2 regions of the Alcanivorax sp. UBA3183 genome follow, and region 2 is predicted to be linked to the other one. Evidence: predicted binding sites of a transcription regulator. Region 2 holds the regulator's gene; the other holds the start of a gene.
What was found. Region 2 encodes FNR, which switches genes on or off when oxygen is low (the NO sensors DNR and NnrR bind a similar motif). Its sites were predicted from a motif close to TTGATNTANATCAA; they were not measured.
Positions count from the first base shown of each region.

Region 1: the regulator FNR is predicted to act here: its motif matches at 3,472-3,485, upstream of B3Q33_RS14785 (OmpW/AlkL family protein).

Region 1 covers NZ_DEXN01000047.1:54,520-59,371, reverse strand. The annotation lists gene B3Q33_RS14805 (YiiX/YebB-like N1pC/P60 family cysteine hydrolase) at 1-152, shown strand, start outside; gene B3Q33_RS14800 (methyltransferase family protein) at 52-513, opposite strand; gene B3Q33_RS14795 (PhoH family protein) at 837-2,303, shown strand; gene B3Q33_RS14790 (hypothetical protein) at 2,447-3,451, opposite strand; gene B3Q33_RS14785 (OmpW/AlkL family protein) at 3,585-4,268, shown strand; gene glpE (thiosulfate sulfurtransferase GlpE) at 4,415-4,735, opposite strand; gene rhlB (ATP-dependent RNA helicase RhlB) at 4,710-4,852, opposite strand, start outside.
Region 2 covers NZ_DEXN01000009.1:75,608-80,459, reverse strand. The annotation lists gene yaaA (peroxide stress protein YaaA) at 11-784, shown strand; gene B3Q33_RS03475 (hypothetical protein) at 826-1,122, opposite strand; gene B3Q33_RS03470 (universal stress protein) at 1,139-2,056, opposite strand; gene fnr (fumarate/nitrate reduction transcriptional regulator Fnr) at 2,053-2,781, opposite strand; gene hemN (oxygen-independent coproporphyrinogen III oxidase) at 2,844-4,217, opposite strand; gene B3Q33_RS03455 (sulfite exporter TauE/SafE family protein) at 4,284-4,852, opposite strand, start outside.

The sequences.
Region 1 (4,852 bases), on a different contig from region 2:
AATTTCTCAAGGCCGGGTCGCAGGCAATCGCTATCCACGCCCGTGTCAGTGCTACAACCAGCGCCGTACCCGTTGCCGATACGCCTGCCATTGTTCCCCGAACTGCTGGGCGTGAAACGCTTCTTCCGCCGCAATCACATGCTGCTGGATGACCCAGACAATCGGCACCAGCATGATCAGCATGCCCGCGCTGTGCTGGCTCAGGGCCATGGCCAGGTACAGGGCAGTGAAACCCAGGTAGATCGGGTTGCGGCTCAGCCGGAACACACCACCGGTAAGCAGCTGGCTGGCAGGGCGATGGGGGACCAGAGTGGTGCGCGCCAGGCGCAGCTGAAGGACCGCGGCCAACACCAGAGCGGTGCCGATTACGGCCAGGGCCAGTATCACCCAGCGGTCCCCGGGGAACGTGGGAGCGGGCAGGGTAAGGGCCTGATCAATGCCATAGCCCATCAGCAAGCCGCCCAGGTACAGGGCCGGCGGCGGCATCATCACGTGCGGGTGCTCAAGGGGCATGGCGATAACCTGTTTTCAGAAAAAGGAGAGAAACAACCAGTGGGAATTCTAAACGCTATGACAACCGTCTGCCTGCCCGTCGGCAAACTTTGCGAGGTTTTCTATTGATCATTTCGAAAAAGCTGGGTTATGGTATTTCCAACCCCCGCCATTGCGGGAGTGATCGCGATCAAAAGCTGTTACAGCTGCTGCAACTGAACCGCCAGAAGGCTTAAACCAACGGCGGCAGGCGCAGGCGTCACTCTCGCTTTCTCAGACCAAGAGCCAGATCTGACGCCCAAGCCAAATGCCGCCCACTGATGCAACCGCCACAGGGGATACGCATGGAAGAGCGCGCGGCCAGACTTCACACCCTCTCCATCAACCACGCAAGCGCCAACCAGAACGATTCAACCCTCGACCAAGAGCAACAAAAAACCTACGTCATTGATACCAACGTGTTAATCCACGATCCGAACTCGTTGCTCAACTTTGAGGAACATCGGGTGGTGATTCCCATGACGGTGCTGGAGGAGCTGGACAAGCTGAAGAGCGGTAACAAATCCCACACGGCGGCGGATTGTCGTGCAGCCATTCGCCAGATCGACCGGGTGCTGGGCAGCGCCACGCCAGCGCAGGTGGAAGCGGGCATCCCCATTCCCCGTGGTCCGGAGACAGTCACCCAGGGCACGCTGACGGTGCTGATGTCGAAAACCGGCGAGCTGAATGCCCCCCTGCCCAATGACCTCAACGACAACCGCATCATCAATGATGTGGTGGCCATGCAGGCCAGTCAGCCGGAGCGGCGTTTCATTCTGGTCACCAAGGACATCAACATGCGCCTCAAGGCGCGGGCCTGTGGCATCGAATCGGAGGATTATCACAACGATCAGCTGGTGACGGACATCAAGCAGCTAACCCGTGGCTATTTCGAGGTGCCCGGCTCCTTCTGGGATCAGGTGACCCAGGTGGAAACCGAGCAGGTGGGCGCCGATACCCTGCACCATCTATCCCACGGCTTGCTGGTCAGCGAGATTCTGGGTGAAGAAGTCTATCCCAACCAGTACATCATCGATGAGCAGGGGTTCGTCGGGCGTGTGCTGGATGTGGACAACGGCGTGGTGACCCTACGCCATTACAAGGCGGACAGTCTGCTCGACCAGGAGGTCTGGGGCTTGCGGCCGAAGAACCTGCAGCAGGCCATGGCCCTGCAACTGTTAATGGATCCGGATGTGCATCTGGTGACGCTCACCGGGGCGGCCGGTTCCGGCAAGACCATTCTGGCGCTGGCCGCCGCGATCGAAATGACGGTGGAGCAGAAACGCTTCAACAAGATCATTGCCACCCGCTCCACGCCGCCGCTGGCAGAAGAGCATGGTTTCCTGCCGGGCACCGAAGAGGAAAAAATGGATCCCTGGCTGGGGGCCATCAACGACAACATAGAGGCGCTGCACCTGAACGATGAAAACCCTTCCGGCAGCATTCAGTATGTGAAGGAAAAGGCCAATATCCAGTTCAAGGCGATGAACTATATCCGCGGGCGCAGCTTCCAGAAATCCCTGATCCTGATCGACGAAAGCCAGAACCTGACCCCCCATCAGATGAAGGCGATCATCACCCGGGCCGGGGAAGGCTCCAAGGTGGTGTGCCTGGGCAACCTCGCCCAGATCGACACCCCGTACCTGTCACCCACCAGCTCCGGCCTCACCTACATGACCGAACGTTTCAAGCGCTTCGTCCATGGGGGTTCGGTTCAGCTGAACGGGGTGCCGAGGTCGTTGCTGGCGGAATATGCGGAGCAGTTTCTTTAATTGATAATTGAGAATGGATAATTGATAACGTCGGCCATGAATGATTGGCATGACCCCAACGTAAGAGGCCGCGCCCAGACTCTGGGCGCGGCCTCTGCTGTTTCAGTCAAGATTGCGCAGATCGCGCCGTTATCAATTCTCAACTATCCATTATCAATTATCTTTTTACACGCTTCCGACTGATAAAAATCATCCAGCACCCACTGAATAAACGGTTCCAGCACGCCCTGTTCAATGAGGACGGTAGCGCCGCGGGCCAGGGCGGGGGCGGTGATTTCACGAACCTGCTCTTCGCTGATCTTCATGCCTTCCAGCAGGGTTTGCAGGGGCATGTCGCTGAGGGATTGAACGGCGGCGTGGATGCCTACGCTGACCAGTTGGCGGGTGTAATCCAGACGGGCAGTTTCGTCACCGATGGCACAACTCTGGCTGACCACTTCATCAATGGTGCCGGCGGGTACCAGCTTCAGATAGTCGGCGGGCTTGAGAGGAGCCACGCGCTGATAGCCGTCCCGGGCCAGTTGCTCTATGCGCTCGTTGGTCAGTTGCTTGTTCAGCCACTGCTCGCCGGTTTTCAGCGTGACGCGGATATTCTTTCGCAGATAGTCGCGGATGGATTCTTCCATGCCGCCCATTGCCTTGCCGACCATGCTCTTGCGGCCCATTTTCATCACACTGCTGACGCCGGGAAGTTTGGCCAGGGCGTTCTCTTCCAACAGAAAGTTCTTGATGCCGGTGTAGAGCATTTCGCTGACCATTTCGCTGACCAGCGGATGGTTCATGGCGGCGTGGACGGCTTTCTCGCGCAGGGTCTGCAGCTTCAGTACCTGCTCCAGAATCGCTTCGAAATGGTCTTCGCTGAGTAGTTCGCCCACGGTGGCAGGGTCTTTTTCGGCGGCTTCCCAGACCGCCTTGCTGACGTCGCTGACGACACCCTGCAGGCCCTGGGCGCTGAGCGCTTGTTGCAGCCATTGATCCACTACGGTGGTCAGGGAGTCACTGTCTACCAGTTTGCCCAGCGGTACCGCGCCCAGGCTGCCGCTGGCCTGGGCCATCAGGGCCTGCCAGTGTTCCTCGTTTTGCAGTTGTGCACAAAGGTGTGCCTGGTGCGCATCGCGCAGGGCGGAGATCAGTTGAGCGGATGACATGGTAGTAAAACCTCTTTTTATTGATTCAGAGCAATACCCTCAATCGGCGATGGCCGTTTAATAGTTCCGGTGCGGTGGCCTTGCGAGGGTTTCTGGTCGCTGACTCTATCTTGCTGGAAGAAAGGGGAACTGTATGCAACTGCGAGGACAAGGAAAAGCGGCGCTGCTGCTAACCGGGATGTTGATGGCCGGGCCTGCCATGGCCCATAAGGCGGGGGACGTGATTGTGCGTCTGGGGGGAATCAAGGTTGAGCCGGATGCCAGCAGTGAAACCTTTAACCCGGCCTTGCCGGCAGTGGGTGGCCTTGGCGTCGACGTGGATGACGACACCCAGGTGGGCCTGACGCTGGCCTATATGGTAACCGACTCCATTGGTGTCGAACTGGTGGGAGCGACTCCCTTTACCCACGACATCCTCCTGGAAACCGGAGGTGGTGATGTTGCCATTGGGGAAACCAGCCACCTGCCACCGACGCTGCTGGCACAATACTATGCGCCACAGATCGGACCTATGCGGGCTTATGTTGGCGCGGGTTTGAATTACACGCTGTTTTTTGACGACAGCATCGATGATTCTGTGGTGAGCCCGCTATTGGGCGGTGCCGATGCTGATGTGAAGCTGAGTAACTCCATGGGCTTCGCCTGGGAAGTGGGGGCTGACTTTGCTCTCGACGAAAACTGGCTGTTCAACGTCAGCGTCTGGAACATCGATATTGATACCGAAGCGCGGCTGTATGTGAATAATGCCCGCGTGGACAAGATCGATGTGGAAATCGATCCCTGGGTCTACATGGTGGGGTTGGGCTACCGGTTCTGAAGGCCGCTGGGCACTTCATGCACAGGCTGCGCCCTGCAGACGTAACAGTGGCGGAGGTGAGTGTGCGCCCGGAGGAATGAGCGCACGGAATCATCTCCGTCCTGTTTTTGGGAAACTTTGTTGTTTGGCGTGTTGCCTTCGCGTGGTTACGCCATCTCTTCCAGCAGTTCGGGGAAGCGCTGGCGCAGGACTTCATAGCCTCCGTCCAGGCTGACCACATCACTGAACCCCTGCTCGGCAAGCCAATCGGCGGTGCCCTGGCTGCTGTTGCCGTGGTAGCAGTAGATCACCAGCGGTTTTTCCGGGGCGGTATCGGCCAGAAACGGTTCCACGTTGGCCTGGGTCAGATGGACGGCGCCGCGCAAATGGCCAGCAGCAAAGCTGGCCGGGTCGCGGATGTCCACGAACAGGGCATCGCCCTGTTCGAAGCGGGTTTTGCCCTCATCCGGGCTGATGCGTGTTGCCATTCTTTGAGTCCTTCTCGGCGAGCAGATCCGACGGTGGGTACTCGCACTCCAGTTTCATGCCGATGGCGTTTTCCAGTTCCGGCAGCAGGAAGGCGTCGTCTTCACAGGCGAAGCTGA
Region 2 (4,852 bases):
GGAGTAGGCCATGCTGATTGTTGTATCGCCAGCAAAAACCCTGGATTACGAGAGCGAATTGCCGACGCTGAAAACCACCCAGCCCCGATTGCTGGATGATAGCGATGTGTTGATCGAGCGGGCACGCCAGCTTTCTCCGGCGGATGTCAGCAGCCTGATGGGTGTCAGTGACAAGATCGCGCACTTGAATGTGGAGCGGTTTGCCCAGTGGCAGCGACCCTTCAACAAGAAGAATGCCAGGCCCGCGGCGTTTGCCTTCAAGGGCGATGTGTATACCGGCCTGGAAATCGACACCTTCACGGACAACCAGCTCAAGGAGGCCCAGACGTCCTTCCGAATGCTGTCAGGACTGTATGGCGTGCTACGCCCGCTGGACCTGATGCAACCATACCGCCTGGAAATGGGTACCAAACTGGATACCCCACGCGGCAAGGATCTCTATACGTTCTGGGGCGACATTATCACTGAACAGCTCAACAAGGATATGAAAGCGGCGAAAACCGACGTGCTCGTCAATCTGGCATCCAATGAGTATTTCAAGTCGGTGAACAAGAAAGGGATCAATGGCCGCATCATTGAACCGGTCTTCCAGGATGAGAAAAACGGCAAGTACAAGGTGATCAGCTTTTACGCCAAGAAGGCCCGTGGCCTGATGGCGGCGTGGATTATCAAGAAGGGCATCAAGGACCCGGCCAAACTGAAGAATTTCGATGTGGCGGGTTATTGCTTTGCTTCGGATCTGTCGACCCCGGACAAGCCGGTGTTTCGTCGGGCCGAGCAGTAGACCTGGTGAAGGAGCGCCACTGGGGCGCTCCTGAAACGGGGTCAGTCTCTGTCTTCAAACTCGCTGCGGGCGGCAAGCAAGCCGGTTTTCAAACCATCCCAGGCCAGTTCCACGCCGGCTTTGATGTCATCCCAGGCATCTTCGCCGTGAGACTCCAGTTTTTCCAGTTTGGCTTCCAGCTCGTCGCGACGATCCTGAATCTCCGCAATTTTTTGCTTCGCGTCGCTACGCCACTCTTCACGCTTGTCCCCCAACCGGGCGGTCAGGCGATCCAGCTGATAATCCCAGTCTTCCAGTTTCTGGCGAATGTTGTCGGCAAAGTCTTTCTTGTCTGTCATTACGTTATGCTCCTGATCAGGCTTGCCAGGGACTCTGGAAACCTTGGGGTTTGATGACCAGCACATCCGTGCTGGCACGGGTAATCACGGATTCTGCTGTGGCGCCCAGTAACAGCCTTTCCGGCAGGTTACGATGCACGGTGCCTACCACCAGTACGTCCATATCCTGTTCGTCACAGTATTTCGCCAGGGTCGGCGCCACCGGGCCGGTCAGCACGGTCATCTGGTCCGGGCCCAGGCCGTGGGCGGCACCAAATGCCTGAAAGCGATCACGGTAAAACTGGCGCACCTTTTCCATGCCGCCGCTGTAATCGGGAATCGCTTCGCCCACCAGCAGAATCAGGCTGTCGTCCATTTCATCGAGCACATGAGTAGCGCGCAGGGTGCCACCAAGATTGCCGGCAAAATGATTTGCCGCACCGAGCACGTTAACCGCCAGGGCATCCTGGGGCAGCTCTTCTGTACCCGGGTCCAGGGCGGCCAGAACTCTCGGTGCATTGGGCCACTGACGGCCATGAACACACAGCACCGGGCAGGGCGCCTTGCGAATCAATTGCCAGTCCCGCGGGATGAAAAGATGCCGGCGCAGGCCGCTTTCTTCACTGGTATGCACAACCACCATGGCGGGTTGCAGGTCGAGGATGCTCTCACGCAATGCGGCCATGCTGTCTTTGTGCCACAGAATGGAAAGCTGACAGCGCTCCCTATCGGTTAATTCACTGATCCTGTTTTGCCAGGCTTTGTGAATCTGTGCGCGGGCGGCGTCTTGTCGTTCATGGTCAACGCCAACGGCGCGAACCATAGCGGAGGAATAGGCATTGACCAGAACATGCAGTGGCGCCTTGGTGGAATCCGCCACCTGTCTGGCTTTGTATAGCGCAGGCTGGGGAGCCTTCAGATCACTGTCAAGAATGGCCAGTACCGGGGCGGTCACAGGCTTACTTCCAGACTCTGCTCTCCACAAAGGCTTCGCCGATTTAGGATCTCCACTTCACGTCCCTCCACGCGTAGCCAGCCATTTTGCTGGAAGCGGGTAAAGATGCGGCTGACAGTCTCCACCGCCAGGCCCAGATAATTGGCGATGTCATAGCGCGACATGGGAAGACGGAATGCCCGCTCGCTAAGACCTCGGCGTTGATGACGCGCTGACATGGAAATCAACAGGGATGCCACCCGGTCATCCGCATTTTTCTTGCTGAGCAGCATATGCAGCTCACGGTCTGAGCGAATTTCGTTACTCATCAGGCTGAAAAAATGGTGCTGCAGCGACGGGATACGCTGGGACAGCATTTCCAGTTTGGAGAATGGAATCTCGCACACCGTGGCGGTTTCCAGTGCCTTGGCGTTGGACATGTGGTGGGCGGTGCTAATGCCATCCATGCCAAGCACTTCACCGGGGAGATAAAAGCCGGTGACCTGCTCGTCGCCTTCATCGCTGAGCACATAGGTTTTCAAGGCGCCGGAGCGCACCGCGTAGACCGCCTGAAACTCGTCGGCGGCGCGAAACAGATGTTCGCCGCGTTTCAGGGGGCGGCCCCGATGAATGATGCGATCCAGCTCGTCGAGCTGTGTCGGCGCCACTGCCAGTGGAAGGCAGACAGGGCTGAGACTGCAATCATTGCAGGAAACATGTTGAGACACAGTGTGGCTCCGGTTGATGGCTGCGTATTACAAATTTCACCTTACATTATAGGGTTGGGTGAACAACAAGCGAATATAGTTCAAATGATGCGACTGAAGCGATTTTGGGCCTCGTTCTGGGTATAGCGATCAAAAGGCATCACCAGGGCCCGGCTTACCAGCCGGCCCTGCTCGGTGATCACCAGCCGCTGCTTGTCCACGCGCACCAGCCCCTGATCCTCAAACTCCACCCAGGAAGCCAGGGCATCCACAAAGTAGTCAGGGAAATTGATTTGCCACTGCTCACTGAACAGATTCATGTCCACGTACAGGTCGCACAACAGGCGCATGATAAGGTCGCGGCGCATCTGGTCATCGCGATCCAGGAGATAACCCTGTTCAATGGTGGAGTGGTGCTGATCAATGGCATCCGACCAATGACTTAATGATTTCATGTTCTGCGCGTAAAGATTGCCGATCTGGCTGATGGCACTGACCCCAAAGCCCAGCAAATCCGCATCCCCGTGGAGGGTGTATCCCTGAAAATTGCGGTGCAGAAGCCCGTTGCGCTGAGCCACGGCAATCTCGTCGCTTTCCAGAGCAAAGTGATCCATACCGATAAAGGTGTAGCCGGCATCCTGGAGGATGCGCCCGGCACGGACGAACATGGACAGCTTTTCTTCCGGGCTGGGCAAGGCCATATCCGGTATCTGCCGCTGAATTTTGAAGCGCGCCGGCAGATGGGCGTAGTTGTACAGGGAAATTCGCTCGGGCCGAAGGTCTGCAATCTGCTCGATGGTGCGGGCCAGACTGGATTCCGACTGCCAGGGGAGGCCGTAAATCAGATCGGTGTTAATGGATTTGAAACCGAAATCCCGCGCCCAGCCCATGGTCTGACGAATCATTTCATAGGGCTGGACCCGATTGACCGTCTGCTGCACACGCAAGTCCAGGTCCTGAACTCCGAGGCTGATGCGATTGAAGCCCAGGCCACGAAGCAGCCCCAGACGAGCCTGGTCCACGGTGCGTGGATCAATCTCGATGGCATAGTCGCCACGGTCATCTTCACGCAGGGTGAAGTGTCTGGCCATGTAATAGACCAGTTCGGTGATCTGGGCATCACTTAGAAAGGTGGGGGTGCCGCCACCCCAGTGAATCTGGGTGACCGGCCTTTGCCTGTCTACCTGTTCGGCGCGCAGGCCGATTTCCTGCTTCAGACGTTTCAGGTATTCCGCCGCTCTGCCACGGTTGGCGGTGACAACCCGATTGCAGGCGCAGTAATAGCAGACGGTGCTGCAGAACGGAATGTGCATATACAGCGACAACGGCCGGCGAGCGGCATTGCCAGCATCAATGGCCTCGGCATAATCCGACTCACTGACTTCCTCGTGAAACTGGGGAGCAGGCGGGTAAGACGTGTAGCGCGGTCCGGGACCGCCATGCCGGCTGATCAATGTTTTGTCCCAGGTAGCCACACCCGCTCTCCAGTTAAGTGATTTACTCCATTATTGCGGGCCCTGAATTGACTGTGTTGACCTGGATCAAGTCTCGGGCTGATGGTGGTGGCTGTGTTTGCCTGGATCGGCGGGACCAGGGTGGACGTGATGGGGCATCTGGCTCATGGACCAGGCCTGCCAGAAGAATGCCAGTGCCAGCAGAAACGTCAGCGATGCCGCCACCTTCGGCCAGATGCCGTTGCGGAAATGCTGCAGTCGGGAGGCGATCACACCGGTAATGGCCACGGGGATCACGGTTACCATACCGAAGACCAGCATCACCAATGCGCCAGCCGGTGCGCTGCCGGCCGTAACGGCAAGGGCCAGGGCAGTATAAATCAGGCCACAGGGCAGCAGGCCCCATAGTCCGCCCAGCGCCAGCGCCTTTAGCGGGTGATCTACCGGGAGTAGCCGCCGGGTCAGGGGCTGCAATCGGCGCCACAGCCCGGAACCAATCCCTTCCAGTTTTTTCAGCCACACGCCTTGCCCGAGCAGATAGCCACTGAGCAGCAGCATCAGAATCCCGGACAGGGTCAGCCCAATGGCCATGGAGGGACCAGGCAGCCAATCCAGCAACGCCTTGCCCAGCATCCCTGCCAGGCTACCAAGCACCA